Regions from separate parts of the Paenibacillus sp. KS-LC4 genome, predicted to be linked through region 2. Evidence: riboswitches for the same ligand, from Rfam matches in the RefSeq annotation. Region 2 holds a riboswitch; the other holds the start of a gene.
The links. A riboswitch is a leader RNA that binds a small molecule or an ion and turns the genes downstream of it on or off. The one in region 2 is predicted to bind FMN.

Region 1: linked by a shared signal. The riboswitch ahead of ribD (bifunctional diaminohydroxyphosphoribosylaminopyrimidine deaminase/5-amino-6-(5-phosphoribosylamino)uracil reductase RibD) and the one ahead of V5J77_RS07130 (DMT family transporter) in region 2 are both predicted to bind FMN.

What each region holds. Positions count from the first base shown of each region.
Region 1 is NZ_CP145905.1:3,694,918-3,705,079, reverse strand. Features, by position in the region: gene lysA (diaminopimelate decarboxylase) at 1-1,280, shown strand, start outside; gene V5J77_RS15700 (peptidylprolyl isomerase) at 1,337-1,768, shown strand; FMN riboswitch at 1,963-2,172, shown strand; gene ribD (bifunctional diaminohydroxyphosphoribosylaminopyrimidine deaminase/5-amino-6-(5-phosphoribosylamino)uracil reductase RibD) at 2,328-3,434, shown strand; gene ribE (riboflavin synthase) at 3,450-4,139, shown strand; gene V5J77_RS15685 (bifunctional 3,4-dihydroxy-2-butanone-4-phosphate synthase/GTP cyclohydrolase II) at 4,193-5,443, shown strand; gene ribE (6,7-dimethyl-8-ribityllumazine synthase) at 5,485-5,955, shown strand; gene V5J77_RS15675 (segregation/condensation protein A) at 6,106-6,885, shown strand; gene scpB (SMC-Scp complex subunit ScpB) at 6,854-7,459, shown strand; gene V5J77_RS15665 (DUF2953 domain-containing protein) at 7,537-8,223, shown strand; gene ytfJ (GerW family sporulation protein) at 8,339-8,827, shown strand; gene V5J77_RS15655 (D-alanyl-D-alanine carboxypeptidase family protein) at 9,078-10,162, shown strand, end outside.
Region 2 is NZ_CP145905.1:1,647,069-1,657,230, reverse strand. Features, by position in the region: gene V5J77_RS07150 (efflux RND transporter permease subunit) at 1-1,069, opposite strand, end outside; gene V5J77_RS07145 (ATP-binding protein) at 1,153-2,529, opposite strand; gene V5J77_RS07140 (response regulator transcription factor) at 2,522-3,205, opposite strand; gene V5J77_RS07135 (putative sporulation protein YtxC) at 3,374-4,315, opposite strand; gene V5J77_RS07130 (DMT family transporter) at 4,420-5,391, opposite strand; FMN riboswitch at 5,541-5,689, opposite strand; gene mqnC (cyclic dehypoxanthinyl futalosine synthase) at 5,980-7,116, opposite strand; gene V5J77_RS07120 (aminotransferase class I/II-fold pyridoxal phosphate-dependent enzyme) at 7,311-8,483, opposite strand; gene V5J77_RS07115 (PLP-dependent transferase) at 8,488-9,651, opposite strand; gene metA (homoserine O-succinyltransferase) at 9,678-10,162, opposite strand, start outside.

The sequences.
Region 1 (10,162 bases), 2.0 Mb from region 2:
GCGGCTGTGACGTAACGGAGCTGGCAAAAGAATATGGTACGCCGCTATATATTGTAGATGAGGCGCTTGTGCGTCAGCGTGCAAATGAATACGTGACCGCTTTTCAAAAATCCGGCCTGCAATTTCAAGTGGCCTACGCAAGCAAAGCATTCAGCACAATGGCAATGTGTGCGCTTGCCGAACAGGAAAACCTGTCGCTGGACGTCGTTTCCGACGGAGAGCTTCATACAGCGCTGAAAGCGGGCTTCCCAGCAGCGCGTATTCATTTCCACGGCAACAATAAATCGCCGGATGAAATTAATATGGCGCTTGATGCAGGCATCGGCTGCTTCGTAGTAGATAATTCTACTGAGCTTAAAGTGCTTAATGCGCTGGCGAAGGACAAAGGCTTGACGGTTAAAATTTTGCTGCGGATTACGCCGGGTGTTGAGGCGCATACGCATGACTATATTTCCACAGGGCAACAAGATTCCAAGTTCGGCTTCGACTTGACGAATGGCGCGGCTAAACTGGCGATTAAGGAAGCGATGGAGCTGTCCAATCTGGAAGTGCTTGGCGTTCATTCCCACATCGGCTCGCAAATTTTTGAAGTAGACGGCTTTAAGATGGCTGTTGAAAAAATGTCGGCGTTTGCCATTGAAATTCGCCAGGACCTTGGCTTGACGTTCAAGGTGATCAACCTTGGCGGCGGCTTCGGCATCCGTTATGTAGATGGAGATTCCCCGCTTCCAGTTGCTCAATACGTGGCAGCGATTACGGATACGCTCATTTCCAGCTTTACGGCAGCGGAATTCCCGCTTCCTGAAATTTGGGTTGAGCCGGGCCGCAGCATCGTTGGCGATGCAGGCACAACGCTTTATACAGTTGGAACGAGCAAGGAAATTCCAGGCGTACGCAAATATATTGCGGTTGATGGCGGCATGATGGATAACCCGCGCCCTGCGCTTTATCAATCTGTATATGAAGCGGTGCTTGCAAATCGTGCGAACGAGGCAAACGAAGAGACGGTTACCGTAGCGGGCAAAGCTTGCGAAAGCGGCGACAAGCTCATTATTGATCTGGAATTGCCTAAAGCAAACAGCGGCGATCTGCTTGCAGTATTTTGCACAGGCGCTTATAATTATTCGATGGCGAGCAACTATAACCGTTTCCGCCGTCCAGCTGTCGTATTTGTCAAAGATGGTCAGTCTGATCTTGTCGTTCAGCGTGAATCTTTGGACAATATTGTCGGCAATGACTTGCTTCCGGCAAGACTTCGCAAAACAGCCCTTGCGAAATAAGGGTTAAATTTGGTAACGTAGTCTTATTCGGATATAGAAAGGTAGATGTTTAATAGATGGCAAAACAAGCGAAAATTACAATGGCAAACGGAGCAGAGGTTATTATTGACCTTTTTGATCAAGATGCGCCTAACACAGTTGCAAACTTCGAGAAGCTTGCAAACGATGGTTTTTATAATGGTTTGACTTTCCACCGCGTAATTCCGGGCTTCGTTGCTCAAGGCGGTTGTCCTACTGGAAATGGTACAGGCGGTCCTGGTTACACCATTAATTGTGAAATCAACCCGAACAAGCATGAGCGCGGATCGCTTGCAATGGCACATGCTGGACGCAACACAGGTGGAAGCCAGTTCTATATCGGCTATGCGCCACAGCCGCATTTGGATGGCGGACACACGGTATTTGGCAAGGTAGCTAAAGGCATGGAGCATGTTGATACGTTCCGCCAAGGCGAAAAAATGGAAAAAGTTGAAGTCGTAACGGTTTAATCGTTGCGGGAGGGCCGTTTGTTTTTTCGATTCGTCGGAAAAATAAACGGTTTTTTTATAAAAAATACACCCTAACAGCTGCTAATTGAGAAGCAGAATCGAAAGCTCTTGCTTTTTCAATTTTGCGGTGGTAACATTTCTTCAGAGTTACATTTTAAAAGTAAGTGAACATTTTTAAAAAATATAATACAGTGGCTTTCCTTCGGGGTCGGGTGAAATTCCCAACCGGCGGTGATCAGGAGGCTGTCTAAGCGCTTGGAACGATGAAGCGACAGATGTGCTGCCTGTCAGTCCGTGACCCGTATACAATGATTTCAGAGCGTGTGAGCGCATGAGCTGTTGTATGCGGCTGACCTGGTGCAATTCCGGGACCGACAGTACAGTCTGGATGGGAGAAGGAGACACTTTCAAGGCGTGATTTCATGCTTATTTGCCTGCGCTTTTTTTTCGCTGGGTAATTAGGTCTGTTAAAAACGATTATTTGTGTACTTGAAAGCGGGTCTCTAAGATAAACTCTCATCTCCGTTGGCTATGTTGCTAATGGAGGTTTTTTGCGTTGATGGATATTTTGAATGACAGCTATTATATGAGCTTAGCGCTGGATATGGCAGAGAAGGCGGCTGGACAGACGGATATTAATCCAATCGTTGGCTGCGTCGTTGTAAAAGACGGCCGCATTATCGGCATTGGAACGCATCTCAAGCGGGGAACGGGGCACGCTGAGGTACATGCCTTGCAAATGGCGGGCGAAGAGGCGGAGGGCGCTACAGCCTACGTGACGCTTGAGCCTTGCAGTCATTTTGGCAAGACGCCGCCTTGCTGCGAGCGCCTTATTGATGCCAAGGTGGCAAGGGTAGTCGTAGCCACGACAGATCCGAATCCGCAGGTAGCCGGGCGGGGTCTTGAACGGCTGAAGGAATGCGGCATAGAGGTTGAGGTGGGGCTTCTAGGGGAACGCTCCAACCAAATGAATGAAAAGTTTAATAAATATATTACTACGAAGCTGCCGTTTGTCACCCTTAAGACAGCGAGTACACTCGATGGGAAAATCGCTTCCCGCACCGGCGACAGCAGATGGGTAACGGGCAGTGCTGCAAGGGAGCAGGTGCATACGCTGCGCCATCAGCATATGGGCATCATGGTCGGTATCGGCACAGTGCTAGCTGATGATCCGCAGCTCACAACAAGAGCGGACGTTCCAGCGCTGCATCCGGTGCGGATTGTCATCGACAGCAGTCTCAAGCTGCCGCTCACCGCGCGCGTAGTTACGGATCGGACGGCAAGAACGATTGTTATTGCAACTGAGCAGGCGGATGACGTCAAAGCGCAAGAGCTGCTGGCTGCTGGCGTCGAGCTCATTCGGGCAGGCACGGGAGAGCAGGTTGATTTGGCGGAGGCGATGAGAAAGCTTGGCGAGCTGGAAATAGGGTCAATTTTGCTGGAGGGCGGAGGCAAGCTCAATGGCGCCATGCTAACAGCAGGACTCATCGACAAAATCATGATTTATATGGCAACCAAAATCATTGGCGGAGCAGCGGCTCCCGGCACCTTTGATTTTGAAGGCTTTGAAAAAATGGCGCAGGCTATTGAGCTTGAGCGCACACAGGTCGAGCAAGCGGGAGCTGATATTTGCATAAGCGGCTACCCGGTCTACCGTCCTGTTTAGAGAGGAGGGTTAGCCGTGTTTACGGGTCTGATTGAAGAAGTCGGCAAGCTGAAGCGAGTGGTCCAGCAGGGCGAGGCTATGGTATTGACAATTGCCGCCTCCCGCGTGCTTGAGGGTGTGGCGCTGGGCGACAGCATAGCCGTAAACGGCGTGTGTCTGACGGTCATCTCCTTTACAGGGAGCACCTTTGACGCGGATGTGATGCCGGAGACATATCGGCGCTCTAATCTTCACCAGCTAAAGCCCGGTGAACAGGTCAACCTGGAGCGTGCGATGCTGGCTGGAGGGCGTTTTGGCGGCCATATGGTGCAAGGACATATTGACGGCACAGGTACGATCACAAAAAGGGCAACCGACGCCAATGCCGTTATATTCAGCATTAAGCTGAACGATGCGGCAACACTGAAATATGTCATTCCTAAAGGCTCCATCACAATTGACGGCATCAGCCTAACCGTTGTCGACACGAATGATGCTGGCTTCTCAGTGTCGGTCATTCCGCATACGCTTGGCGAAACGGCTTTGCTGGATAAGCGCATAGGCGATTCCGTAAATATCGAATGCGATATCATCGGCAAATATGTGGAGCATTTGCTGCATTTCAAGCCAGCTCGCGAGGCTTGCGCGACTTCCGGCAGTAAAGCTGGCAAGGCAGACGGAGCGAAGCTGAGCTATGCTTTTTTAAGTGAAAATGGATTTATGTAAATAAGAATAGATGTTTTTAGTTGAAGTGGTGAACGATCAGGGAGGGAAGCTTTATGGGACAGCAGGATCAGCCTTTGGAGAAATCATTGTTTAATACGATTGAGGAGGCACTGGAGGATTTGCTGCTTGGCAAGCCCGTTATCGTTGTAGATGATGAAGATCGTGAAAATGAAGGCGACCTCATTGCGCTGGCCTCAATGGCGACGCCTGAAGTGATCAATTTTATGATTACGAAGGCGCGCGGGCTAGTGTGCGTTCCGATTACCGCAGAGCGGGCGGAGCAGCTTGAGCTGCCGCCGATGGTAGCGCGCAATACAGATTTTCATGGCACGGCATTTACCGTTTCCGTTGACCATATTTCGACAACGACCGGCATCTCTGCGCATGAGCGCTCCGAGACGGTCAAGTCGCTCATTGACCCGAATACGAAGGCAACGGATTTCCGCAAGCCGGGTCACATTTTTCCGCTAATTGCGAAGGATGGCGGTGTGCTCAGACGGGCAGGCCATACAGAGGCGGGGATTGATCTGGCTCTTATGTGCGGTTCAGAGCCAGCAGCGGTCATTTGCGAAGTTATTAATGAAGATGGCACAATGGCAAGATTGCCGGATTTGGTTGAGTTTAAGCATGAGCATGATCTCAAGCTTATTACGATTCAAGAGCTGATTGTATACCGTAATGCGAAGGAAAAGCTCGTTGAGCGTGTCGTCGAGGTTAATATGCCAACGGATTTCGGTAATTTTAAAGCGATTGGTTTTACGAATGAGGTAGATGGCAAGGAGCATGTCGCTTTTGTAAAAGGCGAGATTGATCCAGAAATTCCGCTGCTAGTGCGCGTGCACTCGGAATGCTTGACGGGTGATGTATTCCATTCGCATCGCTGTGATTGCGGACCGCAGCTTGCGGCAGCGCTGATGCAGATTGAGGAGGCCGGCAATGGCGTACTGCTCTATATGCGCCAAGAAGGGCGCGGAATCGGCCTAATCAACAAGCTCAAGGCTTATGTGCTTCAGGAGCAGGGGCTCGATACGGTCGATGCTAATTTGCAGCTTGGGTTTGCGCCGGACTTGCGCGACTACGGCATTGGAGCACAAATTTTGCGCGATCTCGGCATTCGCAAAATGCGCCTGCTCACCAACAACCCGCGAAAAATTAAAGGGCTGGAAGGGTATGGGCTGGAAGTTACTGAGCGTGTGCCGATTCAAATGGAAGCGAATAAGGACAATGACCGTTATTTGCGGACCAAGCAAGCGAAGCTCGGCCATCTGTTTCATTTTACGGATCAAAATCAAGAACAACAATAATCGTACACTCATTATAAAAATGAATTGGGAGGAATTTAATTATGCCACATGTATACGAGGGACATTTAGTATCAGAAGGCTTGCGTTACGGAATCGTTGTTGGAAGGTTTAATGAATTTATTGCGAGCAAGCTGCTTAGCGGAGCGCTTGATGCGTTTAAACGCCACGGCGCATTGGATAACGAGGTTGAGGTGGCTTGGGTACCGGGAGCTTTTGAAATTCCACTTATCGCGCAAAAGATGGCAGAGAGCGGCAAATACGATGCGGTTATTACGCTGGGTGCCGTTATTCGGGGATCAACACCGCATTTTGACTACGTGTGCAACGAGGCGGCCAAAGGAGTGGCGGCTGTTGGCTTGAAGACGGGCGTACCGACGATTTTTGGCGTATTGACGGTTGATTCCATTGAGCAAGCGATTGAGCGCGCAGGAACAAAAGCTGGAAATAAAGGGTACGAAGCTGCTGCCAGTGCAATAGAGATGGCTAATTTGACAAAATTGCTGCATAATTAAGCTTAAGGCTTGCAGCTCGTGCGAAGGGCCTCTGACAAGAGGCTCTTCTATTTTTAGCGTAAAGGATAGATGCTGCTCTTTGGCAGCTGTTGTTTACGCTTGCGAGTAGCGCGGCGATTTTATCGGAAGATTAGTCGGGAGGAAATGGCAGTGTCAGTGCTTTACAAGCTGGAATCTTTCGAAGGACCTCTGGATTTGCTGCTGCATTTGATTGATAAAGCAGAAATTGATATTCATGAGGTATCAATCAACGAGATTACAGATCAGTATATGGACTATTTGAATGCAATGACGGAGATGGAGCTTGAGGTGACCAGTGAGTTTCTCGTGATGGCGGCTACGCTGCTAGCCATTAAGAGCAGGCAGCTGCTGCCGAAGCCGCCCGTGTTTGAGGAGGAATATGAGGACTGGCCAGATGATGGCCTTGACCCGCGCGATGAGCTCATTCAGAAGCTCGTTGAATATCGCAAATTCAAGCAAATTGCCGAGCAGCTGCGGGAGAAGGAAATGCAGCGGAGCCTCGTTTTTTCGCGTGAGCCGGAGGACATGACCCCCTTCTTGCAGGAGCAGGACATTAACCCGCTTGAGGGGCTGCATGTGTCTGATCTGGTGGCGGCTTTTCAGCGTGCGCTCAAAAAGGCGGCAAGGCGCCAATTTGTAGCGACCGTGCAGCGGGATGAAATATCCGTAAAGGATCGGATTCGCGACATTGTAGAGGTGCTGCGGCAGTTTGAGACGGTGCAGTTTTCAAAGCTGATTCGTGAAAATATGGACAGGCATGAAATCGTCGTTACGTTTTTGGCAATTTTGGAGTTGATGAAGATGAAGCATATTCGTTGTTTTCAGCATCAGCTGTTTGATGATATTGTAATTCATTGGAGAGGGGATGCGGAGGACAGTGGATTATCAGAAATTGAAGTCGATTATTGAGGGCCTGCTGTTCATGGCAGGCGATGAAGGGCTGACCAAGCGGCAAATTGCCGATATTATGCAGTTTGATGCCGAGCTTGCTGCCGATTTGGTATATGAGCTGCATCGGGATTTGGCCAGGGAGGAGCGAGGCGTTCAGGTGACGGAGGTTGCCGGTGCTTATCGGCTGACGACTCATCCTGATCATGCCGCTTATTTTGAGCGAATGGCCTACACGCCTACACGTTCGCAGCTGTCGCAAGCAGCGCTGGAGACATTATCTATCGTGGCTTACCGCCAGCCCATTACCCGTATTGATATTGAGGAAATTCGCGGTGTCAAAACCGATAGAGCGATTCAGTCGCTCGTCTCCAAAGATTTAATTGAAGAGGTTGGACGCGCGGAAGCGATTGGTCGTCCTATTTTGTATGGCACGACCAAAGCGTTTCTGGATTATTTTGGACTGCCAAGTATTAAAGCTTTGCCAGAGCCGAAGCATGTCGATGTGGAGGACGCCCTTGAAGAGCAGACACAAATGCTGTTTGAACGCATCGGCGAACGGCAAATGACGATTGACGAGATTCCGCCGAATTAATCAGGCTTGCAGAGAATGAGATTTGACCGCCGGGTCATACTATATTCAACCCATAATAGGAAAACGGAGGAAGCACGATGCCCGGAAACCTTTACGGCTTGATGACGGCGGCAGGTCTCTTTTTTTTGTTCTTATTGCTGCTTGCCCTTGCTTCGCCGGTGCGTGTATATGGAAAGCTTAGAAGGAAGGGCGAGCTTGACCATATTGATGTGCGAATTGTAGGGCTCTATGGACTGCTGCATTATAAGGTGAAGATCCCGCAATTGAAATTGCAGGGAGCTACAATCCGGCTGCATGAGCAAATTAGCACCAAGCAGGCAGGCGTGGAGCATTCCAAGGAGCAGCAGGGGAAAATTGACGCCGAAAATGTACAGCGATTTATTGAGAAAATGAAGCATGCGCTGGAGGTAACCGAAAATTTGCGAGGCTGGGTCAGGCAGCTGCTGAAAAAGGTGCAATTGACCGAATGGAAATGGTCGACAACGGTAGGCGTTGGGGACGCGATGTGGACAGCCATGACGACTGGGGCTGTATGGTCGATTAAAACGACGATGCTGGGTGTCATATCACAGTTCGTTTTGCTTAAAGCCGATCCGGTGCTTCAAGTGCAGCCGGTGTACCAAGGGACTTATTTTCAGACGGAATGGCAATGTACGGCCAAGCTTAGTATGTTCCATGCGGTAAAATCTGGCCTTAGCTTGCTATTCAGACTCAAAAAAGGCTCGCATGGCCTCCAAATGTGGCACCAAATATTGTTCAAATAAGGGATAAGTATAGCTGTATATGCCGTTTCACCTCCGTACATACAATGCGGGGCTGCGGGAAACATTATTAGCGTAGCCTGCATTAAATTGATTTGTACAATTAGGAGGAGATGTCGTGCACGAGCATCCAATACAAGGCCTTATGCAAACAGCAATGGAAAATATTAAAGAAATGGTCGACGTCAACACCATTGTTGGCGACCCTGTACAGACACCGGATGGCAGCATCATTATGCCGATCAGCAAAGTAGGCTTCGGCTTTGTCGCCGGGGGCAGTGACATGCGGTTCAGCGGTGACAGTTCCGCTTCGTCGAGCAGCTCCGATGACAGCCACAAGGCGACAATAGCTGCGCCATTCGGCGGAGGAAGCGGGGGAGGCGTATCGATCACGCCAATTGCCTTTCTCGTTGTTGGCACCCAAGGCGTCAAAATCGTGCCGCTCGATAATAACACGCATCTGCTGGAGCGAATTATTGATTCGACACCCTATGTATTCGATAAGGTGCAATCCATGATTCGCAGCTCGTCTGGTGGCACGAGCCAATTAGCAGGCACGAATATGAATTCAGGGTACATGAGCACAACAGACACAACCATTATTTAAGGCCAAGGCTGCCCGCAAGGGCAGTTTTTCGTTTAAAGGATAACATTCGATGAGCCGAGTCAATAAAATACCGTTCTTTTTTACACGAGAGGGATGTGGCTTTGCTGAGAAGGGCATAGGTCAGCTACACTTTACAGTCTTATTTTTACGAGACAAGCATATAGTGTACAAGGTGTTCAAAAGTTTGTGGGTAAGGAAAGTGTACTCCCTTGTTTGGTAAATTTACAAATTAGGAAAGGGGCCGCGAACAATGATTAGCAATGTAAAAATAGCTCGTATATCGCTCTTGTTTGGTTTGGCGTTCTGTTTGTTAGGGACAAGCCTGCCAGCGTCAGGCTACGCGGCTGAACCAGAACCGCTAAGCACACATGCATCAGCATCGGCGCTGATTGATGTCACCTCGGGCAGATTGCTCTACAGCGAGGACGGAGACAAGCCGATGCTTATAGCCAGCCTAACCAAAATTATGACGGCTATTGTAGCGATAGAGCATGGCAACCTGTCAGGCACCGTCAAGACGGGCAAGCGTGCGGTAGGCAAGGAAGGCTCCTCGATTTATTTGCAGCTTAATGAGGAAATGAAATTGCAGGACATGCTCTATGGCCTCATGCTGCGCTCGGGAAATGATGCAGCAACCGCAATTGCCGAGCATGTCGGCGGTTCAGAGGAAGGGTTCGTTGTGCTGATGAATGAAAAGGCTGCTTTTCTGGGAATGACGAACTCCCAATTTAAAAACCCGCATGGCCTTGATGAGAAGGGGCATTATTCCTCAGCCAACGATCTTGCTAAGCTGACTGCATATGCGCTCCGCAATCCTGTATTTGCCGAAATTGTCAGCACACCCGTCAAGCAGGTGCCAAATCCGCATGAGCAGTGGCAATATAAATGGGTGAACAAAAATAAAATGCTCCAAATGTATGAGGGCGCAGATGGCGTTAAAACTGGCTACACGAAGCAGGCGCTGCGTTGCCTTGTCAGCTCCGCTACCCGAGGCGGCCAGCAGCTGGCAGCTGTCACGCTGAGCGATGGAGATGATTGGGCGGATCACCGCCAAATGCTTGATTGGGGCTTCAAGCATTATCCATTAGCTCAATTAGCGGGCAAAGGACAAGCGCTTGCCGGCTATCCTTACGCTGTAGGGCAAAGCTTCAGTTACCCTCTAACGGAGGAGGAAAAAGGCCAGCTGACTTCACGACTTGTCGTGGTAAATAAAGCAACGACGCGTTATGCATTAGGCGAAAGAGGAACGCTGGAGTGGTATATGAATGAGGCGAAAATAGGAGCTGTGCCCATTTATGATACGGGAAGCAGCAGACTTACGCTTCCTGAGCGCAA
Region 2 (10,162 bases):
GGTTGAGCAGCTCTCTCACATTGTCAGACACATCTGCCGTGTTGGCATCCTGCGTCTTCTGAATCGAAATAACAAAGCTCGGCTCGCCATTAAAGCGGGTAATTTCATTTTGCTCCGATACCGTCTTAATGTCGGCAATTTCACCCAGCGTGATAGCGGAGGCTGGCGCTGCTGACGCACCACCTGAAGCTCCAGAACCGCTTGATGCTCCTGCTCCTACAGCTGCACCTGATCCTGCACCCGTTCCTACTCCTGATCCTGATCCTGATCCTGCTCCTGCTCCTGCACCGCCAGCGTTTCCTGATGCAGAGCCTGCGGCTCCGCCTCCAGCCGATGCCATCAGCTTCAGCTCTTCAAGCTGCTTCAAGCTGTCAAGGCTGCCGGTCAGCCGAATCGGAATGACCGTCTCCTCCTGCGATACAGAGCCCAGTGGCAGGGCGTAGTCTAGCCCCTGAAGCGCGGTGCGAATGGAGCTGAGCGTAATGCCATGCTGCGCTGCTTTATTTTTATCTACAACAATTGCAAGCTCATTCGTAGCTGTACCCTTCAGCGTTACGTTTCCTACTCCAGCAAGCTTTTGCAGCTCAGGTATGACGCTGCTTTGCAGCTCATCAGCAAGCTTGGTCGAATCTCCTTCGGCTGCGAATACTGCCGCTTGATAAATAGGCTGGCTATTAGCCGACAAGCGCTGCACCGTAACATTGGCATTATCGGCTAGCTTTAGCTTGCTTAGCTCAGCCTCCACCTCGCTGTATTTTTTGTCCATATCCGTACCGAAAGGAAACTGGATAAAGATGCTGGCCGCATTTTCAGCAGAGGTGCTCGTCAGCGACTCATATCCCTGCACCCTCTTCAAATGGTCCTCAATCGGCCTTGCCACCTCCGACTCAATCTCCTCCGTAGAGGCGCCAGGCTGCATCGCCTGTACGAACACAGCTGGAAAATCCAGATCCGGAAACGTCTGCTGCTTAATTTGCGTGGAGGCGTACAAGCCATACCCAAGCACCAAAGCGCATAATAAAATAACAGCAACACTATTTTTCAAGCTAAATTTGGTCAATTGCTTCAATGTATATCTCTCCTCTCGCTGTGTTACCTCCTTCATCATAATGAGTAATTTTGTACAAATTATGTACAGAATCGCCGTTTGCCCTAATTGGTTTTATTTGGAGGAACGAGCGGCAGTATGACCGTCATCTTCGTCCCTTCGGCCAGCTTACTCTCTACCCTGATTTCTCCCGCATGGAGCTCGACAATCCGCTTAACGATGGAGAGGCCGATGCCATTTCCGCCAAACGCACGCTCGCGGGCTTGATCTATTTTATAAAAGGGCTTGAAGATGTGCTGAAGCTCCTCCTCCGGAATGCCCACTCCGCTGTCAGCAACCGACACGCTCACGCTATGCTGGCTTGCCGTCAAGCTGATCGCAATGACACTACCAGCCCCTGTGAACTTAATCGCATTGCTCAGCAGATTCGTCCAAAGCTGGCTCAGCTTATCCTCATCTGCCCAAATTATGACAGGCTCCAGATCCAGCTCGAGCTTGATGCTTTTGGTAGACCATAGCGGCTCGCTGGCAATCATGACATCTTTAAGCTGCTCATCCAAGCGATATTCGCTCATATTGGGTTGAATTTGATCATGCTCTAGCGAGGAGAGCTTAAGCAAATCCTGCGTCAGCCGCGATAGGCGGTCGCTCTCCTCCTCAATTATAGTGAGCAGACGAAGACGGCTTTCCTCATCCAGCTTTTTCTGCTTAAGCGCCATTGTGAAGCCTTTAATTGATGTAATCGGAGACTGGATTTCATGTGAAACGTCCGAAACAAACTGCCTTCTCACCCGCTCCAGCGAATCGAGCTCGCGTGCCATCTGATTAAAGCTTGCCGTCAGCTCACCGATTTCATCCTTGCGTTTCGTAACAAGCCTGATGCTGAAATCGCCTTTCGCCATTTTTCGAGTAGCCATGGTCAGATGCTTCAAGGGGCGCACCATATAGCGGGAGGTCACAATGATGAGAAGTGTGCCAATGAATAGAACGAGAATTAGCTGCATGCGGAAATAACCGAAAGCGAGATTGGCAACGCCATTCGTTTCAGGCTTTATAAATAAGGCGTATGCTTGTCCTTCAATTTGAAAAGGAAGACCGACGACGAGCCGGTCATAATCTTTGTCCGCCCCGCCCCGATAAACGCCGCCGCTGAGCACGCCGCGCAAAGCTTCCCCATCCACATCCAGCTTATGTCCGGCGATCCTGTCGGTTGCGTGAAGCGGTCTGCCTTGTTCGTCATAGACGATAAAGGTGAAAATCGGCAGTGCGGTTATGCCCTCCATTAAAGCATCCAAATTGTTGGGGTACGAAAGCTTGTAGGATTCAATTATCGTTTTGCCGCTAACAATTAAATTGTCCTGAACGTAGTTTCGAAGCTTATGACTAAACAAAAAATGGGTCATAAAGAAGCTTAAAATGACGCTAGCCATAACCGATGCGACAAACATAAGAATAAAGCGGACATACAGCGATTTAATCACGATATACCTCCAGCCGGTAGCCAAGCCCCCAGATCGTCACGATTTTGAAATCCTGCTCATATGCGGCAAAACGCTCTCTCAGACGCTTAACATGCGTATCCACAGCCCGCTCATCACCCTCGTAATCATAGCCCCATATTTGTTCAATTAATGAATCGCGCTTGAATAGCTTGCCCGGATAGCTCGCCAGCAAAAACAGCAGCTCAAATTCCTTAAGCGGTATGGATTCACTTGTACCTGTATCCTTATAGCGAATTTGATAGCTCGTTTTATCAAGCGTGACTTGACCTAAACGAACGATTTGCGAGATGGAGATGCGATACCGCTTCAGCAGCGCCTTCACTCGCATCACCAGCTCCATCGGGTCAAAAGGCTTTACCATATAGTCGTCAGTGCCCAGCCGAAAGCCTTTAATTCGCTCGGGTGCCTCCCCTTTGGCGGTAATCATCAATATCGGCTTGTCCCCCGCTTCACGAACCCTTCTGCACAGCTCCCAGCCGTCCATCTGCGGCATCATAATATCGAGAATAATAAGATCAACCGAATGATGGCTATAGTAGTCCCAAGCGTCTACGCCATTGCTTTGCTCTATAATTTCCATTCCTTCATCCTCCAAAAACAAACGGAGCAGCTGCCGGATATGCGGATCATCATCCACTACGAGTACAGTCGTCATGCGTGTTCCTTCTTCCCCATTTAAAGTACAGTTCTATGTCATAGTGTAATACACAATTTTGTATTATTTATGTATTTCTTTCATTAGAAAAAAACTCGCCGAATAACGGCGAGCCTGCTGCTAGTTTTTTGGCGAATTCATCATGCGGAACCATTCTACTGACTTGTTTTAAGGCTGAGTAACGCCATCATTCCATTCCCCCATTGCGTGGGAGCACAGAATACAATCACTGCAAACCGACACCCGGTTGTCAAAAATCGTTTCAATCGTCCGAATGACCTGCATATCGACATGCTGCGTATGAACGACAATTTGCTTAGGTGATGCGGCAATCAGCGAGCTGATAACCATGTCCTCAATATTCATTTCCGTTTCCAGCATTTCGGCTACCAAGCGGTCGGAATGCGGCTTAGGCTCGAACAATTGAAATTTGTCATTATACAGCATAAAATCGTGGTTGCCTTTGTGAACCAAATGAACCATTGCGACCTTTGATTGCTGCAGCCCAACAAAATATTTTAGCAGCGAAATAAACTCCTGATATTGCTTATCGAGCACATATTCATCCAAAGCATACTCCACAATGTCACCTAGTTCGTGACGATACCCGTGAAGCCTGAAGGTGGCGATGCCGCCAAGGTCAAGCCGTGTATTTTCATTCAAATACAGCTCGATCTCCTCGGCTACCTTGTGCTTTCTCCGCCTTCTATCCGCATCCAGAAACTTGGCGTTCAAGCCATCCAGATCGGTATCCTGCATGAGCTGGCTGCAATATTTTTTAATAATGGAAACATCATTGGAATGGCCGCCCTGATATTTTTTCTTAATGATGCTGATGAGCATTTCAGATTCCAAATTAGTTACAACATATTCCGCGAGCGCTTTCGCAGCACTGCGGTACAGCATTTCTCCGTGCTTATTCAGTTGAAAATAAGGCGTTGCCGACTGGCACATTATGGTACCGTCGGACTCCAAATCGAACTGCACCAACTGACTCTGGGATGCTGCTTCAATATGTAAATCCTCATTCGTATATTGTGTCATTAAGGCTGCTAACCCAGCTGCTGTTGATTGTAGCTTGGAAGGCAGCGCAACGGTAAACAGTTCCATAAACAAGCCAGCCCCTTTCATTCCCCTTATACAGTATATGGCGCATGCAGCAGCGATATACGATGAAGACATTGGGAATGAAGGGGCTGAAAATGAGCCTTAGTTTATGCAGCAGCTTGTGGTTTCTGAGCCGCCTGTTCATTGCTGCTTCGGCTCATGAGCCATAGCGTCAGCCAAATAAGCAGGAAGCCGCTCAGCTGTCCTAACGTGAGCGACTGACCAAATACGAGCCAGTTAATCAATACGCCAACGGCAGGGAAGGATAGCTCCGCAAGCGTCGCGTATACAGCTTTAGTTGAGGAAAGCCCTTTGTAATACAGCAGCATGCTGATTAAGCCTGGGAAAAAAGCTTGAAACAATAAATTGACGGCAATGAGCGACAGCTGACTGCCTTGTGCGTTCAGGCTCCATGCGTCGCCGCTTGCAAGTAATATGACGCTGAGCAGCGGCAGAGCAAGCAAAAACCTAAGGGACGTCACGATAGAAAAGGATAATTTCTTTTGCAGCAAATATTTGCCCATAACGGTCGAGCCGCCCCATAATGCCGCCGCTATAATGGAGAACAAGCAGCTAAGAAATGCAAGATCATGCAGGCCAACAGTCGGCGATCCAAACCCAAAGGTCAACAAATAGGTGCCCGCCAGCGCCGCCAGCAAAAAGACGAAAAACTTCTGTGGCAGCTTTTCCTTCAGCAAAACTCTGGCGAGCAATACTGCAAATAATGGCTGAAGCTTCTGAAGCAGCAGCACCGCATTGGCGCTGCCATGAGAAAAGGCAGCGGTGAATAATACGGTAGCTACTGCCGAGCCGCCCCAAGAAATAAATAGCAGCGCGCCAATAACACCAATCGACAGCTTGCCGACTAATGTGCGGCGAAATTTAAACAATACAGGCATTGCGTAAAAAGCGAGCAAAATATGCTCAATAAATACAATTTGCGCCGAGGTGAAGCTTTTGAGCAATAAAATACGGAACAGCGGGTCAAGCCCCCACAGAGTCGCGCCAAGCGCCACATACCATATTCCATTAATGCCCGCAATGCGTGATGTTCGCCAGCCCGCTTTCTCGCCAGCCAGCTCTAGTGTGTTTTGCAATTCAAAAACCTCCTGAGAAAGTTTTGAATTGAACCTTCTTTTACTATGAAAAAGAAACAATGCCCCTGTCAGCAAACTGACAAGGGCATCATCAACAAACCTGTTAAATGAGTATCATTTAACAAGCTGGTTCTGATCTTCTCCCGTCCGGACTATACCGTCGGCTCTGGATTCTCACCAGATCAGTCCCGGCTGCAAGCAGCGAGGAGTCGCGGGCTCTGGATGCTCCGAACGCATCCTTACCGCCGGTAGGGAATTGCACCCTGCCCTGAAGATTCATATTCGATTAAGTCGTATTGTAACATAGAAGATTACAGTTTGAATAGTCTATTTGTGTGGAAAAATGGCCGTTGGCAAAAATATTTTATTTTTCCGATCTATTTTCTTGGATTTTATCTATTTCTCGATCAAACCTCTAGCCCATCGAGGTGTCAAAAGTGTGAAATGCTGCACTAGAAGCAATAACAAATAACGCTCATCCCTGCCTATCCTTTAACGGATAAAATAAGAGATAAGCGTTATTCCTTATTCATTATCAAAAATAGTTCCGCATTAGCCAGTGGCTACAAGCTAATTTTGCATCACAAAGTCCTGCTCAGCCTTGTCGCTATCGTTGTACATCCGCAAAATTTCATAGCGTGTATTGCGCTGCGCCGGAACCTTGCCCGATTCACGAATGAGCTGCAAAATCAGCTCAATGTTGACCTTGTGCGTCGTGCCCGCAGCGGACACCACATTTTCTTCAATCATTGTGCTGCCGAAATCGTTGCAGCCATAGGATAGCGAAAGCTTGCCCATTTCAGGCCCCATCGTTACCCATGAAGATTGCAAATTATCAATGTTATCAAGGAAAATTCGGCTAATCGCTACTACCTTCAAATACTCCTCCGGCTTCGCCTTCTCCATCGGCATTCTCGTATTATCCGGCTGGAACGGCCACGATATAAAAGCAGTAAACCCTTCAGAGTCGTAGCCATTCGCTTTGCACTCGTCCTGAACGTCACGAATGCGCAGCAGGTGCAAGGCACGCTCCTCCATCGTTTCTCCAAAGCCATATACCATCGTAGCTGTCGTATTCATGCCATGACGATGAGCCGATTTCATAACGTCGATCCAGTCCGTATAAGAGCCCTTCTTGCGGCTGATTTTACGGCGAGTCCGATCATCGAGAATTTCCGCGCCGCCGCCTGGCAGCGAATCCAGACCTGCTTCATGCAGCTGGCGAACGACCTCATCGAGCGACAGACCATTTGAAACTTCCTTCATCTTCTGAATTTCCGCTGGCGAGAAGGAGTGCATCGTAATGTCCGGGAAGCGCCGCTTGATTTCCTTCAGCAAGTCCGTGTAATAGGTAAAAGGCAGATCCGGATTCGTCCCGCCCTGCATCAAAATTTCAGTTCCGTTCACGTCAATCGTTTCTTGAATTTTGTTCATAATCGTCTCGTTATCGAGCACATAGCCCTCTTTGGAGCCTGGGGCACGGTAAAAGGCGCAAAATCTGCAATAAACGTCGCACACATTCGTGTAGTTGACGTTTCTTCCTACAACGAAAGTCGTTATAGGCTCGGGATGCTTGCGCAGCATAATTTCATTCGCGACCTTACCCATTTTCTCAATCTCGTCGGATTCGAACATAATAATACATTCTTCCAAGCTTATTCGCTCACCCCGCAGGGCCTTATCCAATATCTGGTCCAACGTTGCCATTACGCAAGACCTCCTTATCTATCGCTGTAGTTTTGATGTTGCGCTTTTTTTCACAAACTAATTAAGTATAAGTTAATTTTATCATACTAAGCTCATATTCGTCATCTTTCGTTTACAGGCTTTACAGCCTTAAAAAAGGAAAAACACGGCTTGTCAGTTATGACAGCCGTCTTTTCCTCCACTTTACGCAGCCGTTAGCCGCGCAAAGCCTGATCCAAATCTGCTAGCAAATCTTCAATATGCTCAAGGCCTACCGAATAGCGTACGAGGCCATCAGTAATACCGCGTTCATGTCGTACTTCCTTCGGCATTGCCGCGTGAGACATCATCGCTGGATACGATAAAATGCTTTCTACGCCGCCAAGGCTGACCGCTACAAGCGGGAGCTTCACGCGGGCAAGCATCGCTTTCGCCCGTTCGCCGCTGCCTACATCGAAGGATACGACAGCGCCATAGGCGGAGCATTGCTGCTCATGCACGTCACGACCCGGATGATCCGCAAGGCCAGGATAATAAACCTTCGTCACTTCCGGATGCTCATTCAGCCAATCCGCCAGCTTGCGCGCGCTGCGCTCGCTATGCTCCATACGCGCTTGCAGCGTCTTGATGCCGCGCATAAGCAGCCAGCATTCATGGGCGCTCAGCACGGCGCCAAGGCCATTTTGCAGCTGATACAGCCTGCGTCCGAGCGCTTCATCCGCCGTTACAGCAAGACCGGCAAGCACGTCGCTGTGGCCGCTCAGAAACTTGGTCGCGCTGTGCACAACAATATCTACACCTAGCTCAAGAGGGCGTTGATAATAAGGCGTCATAAACGTATTGTCCAAAATCGTCAGCAAATGATGCTCCTTCGCCCACGAAGCCACCTGCGAAATATTGGTGATTTTTAGCGTCGGGTTGGAAGGCGTCTCGATAAATACCGCCTTCGTATTCTCTTTATAGGCAGCTTTTACGGCTTCAAAATCCGTCATATCGACGAACGTCGTCTCCATACCCAGACGATTAAGCACCGTCGTCAGCAGGCGATATGTACCTCCATACACATCCTCAGTCACAATAACATGGTCGCCCGCTGACAGCAGCAGAAACGTCGTTGAAATGGCCGCCATGCCGGAGGCAAAGGCAAAGCCTCGCGTACCGCCCTCCAGCAGCGCAATTTGGTCCTCCAGCGCCTGCCTTGTCGGATTGCCGGAGCGACTGTAATCGTAAGGCGGATTTTGGGACAAATCGCTTTGATGGAATGTAGACGCCTGAAAAATTGGCGTGCTGGACGCACCCGTCTGCTCATCAAATGATCCTTCGAAATGAAGCAGCTTCGTTGCAAAATGACGCTTGGCGTACTCCTCTTTGTTATGTCTGTCGCTCATGCTGCTATACCTCCCCGATCTCTTGCTTAGCCGCGGCAAGCGCCTGCTCCAAATCGGCAATCAGGTCATCCGCATGCTCAATGCCAACGGAGAAGCGCAGCAATTTATCATCGACGCCGACTGCACGGCGGATTTCCTCTGGAATATCAGCATGCGTCTGCACGGCCGGATAGGTCATCAAAGACTCAACACCGCCCAAGCTTTCCGCAAAAGCAATCAATTGAATATGGCGTAAAATCGGTTCAATGTAACGGGCATCCTTTACGCGGAAGGAGAAAATGCCTGTATTGCCCGACGATTGGCGGCTTTGCACCTCATGCCCTGGATGATGCGGCAAGGCTGGATAATACACCTCTTCAATAGAAGGATGCTCAAGCAAGTAATTCGCAATTTTAGTTGCATTATACTCATGGCGCTCCATCCGCAGTGCCAATGTTTTCATGCCGCGCATTAACAGCCATGAATCCTGCGGCCCAAGCACCGCTCCAATGGAATTATGCAAAAACGCCATTTCCTGCGACAGCTCTTGTCCCTTCGTCACAATAAGGCCTGCGAGCACATCGTTGTGTCCGCCCAAATATTTGGTCGCACTGTGGACAACGACATCTGCGCCCAGCTCAATTGGACGCTGGAAAAACGGCGTCAGCAGCGTATTGTCTACAATCGTCAGCAAGCCCTTGGACTTCGCCCATGAAGCGACACGCTCAATGTCGGTAATCATCATTAACGGATTGGTTGGCGTCTCAATTAGTACCGCCCTCGTATTCGGGGTACACAGCTCAATCATCGCATCAATGTCGTTCGTATCGACATAGGATGCTGTAACTCCATATCTCGACATAATTCGCTCCAGCAGGCGGTAAGTGCCGCCGTACAGATCAAGCGATACGATTAAATGGTCGCCTTGATGAAACAGGCCGAATACCGTTTGCAAAGCCGCCATGCCAGAGCTGCAGGCGAAGCCGGCATCGCCTGATTCAAGCTTGGCAGCCGCCTCTTCCAATACGGCGCGGGTAGGGCTTTTTGTGCGAGCGTAGTCAAATCCTGTGCTCTGTCCGAGCTTTGGATGGCGGAAGGCCGTTGCCTGATAAACGGGGAAGCTTACGGCACCGGTTTCCGTATCCTTTTGCGAACCAATTTGCGCTAATTCACTTTCGATTTTCAACATGGGCTATTGCTCCTTCTATTATAGAGTTAGATGTTTGCTCCCAAATCAAATGGCGTCTGCTGGTACACGTAATAGTTGAGCCAATTCGAGAATAGCAGATTAGCATGCGCCCTCCACGAGGAGTATGGCACTGCTTCCGGGTTATCACCCGGGAAATAGTTTTTCGGCAAGGCAATGTCGAGCCCCTTACCCTTGTCGCGTTCATACTCGTTTTTCAAGGAGAAAGGATCATATTCCGAATGCCCGCTGACGAAAATTTGACGGCCATCCTTGGAAGCGACAATGTAAACGCCCGATTCAGCCGAATCCGACAAAATTTCCAGTTGTTCAACCTTCTCAATATCTTCGCGACGCACTTCCGTATGACGGGATTGCGGCACGAGGAACGCTTCATCGAAGCCGCGAAGCAGCTTGACGTTCTGCTTCTCAATCGTATGGTGGAACACGCCGAAAATTTTATGATCCAATTCATATTTAGGCACGCCATAATGATGGTAAAGTCCTGCCTGCG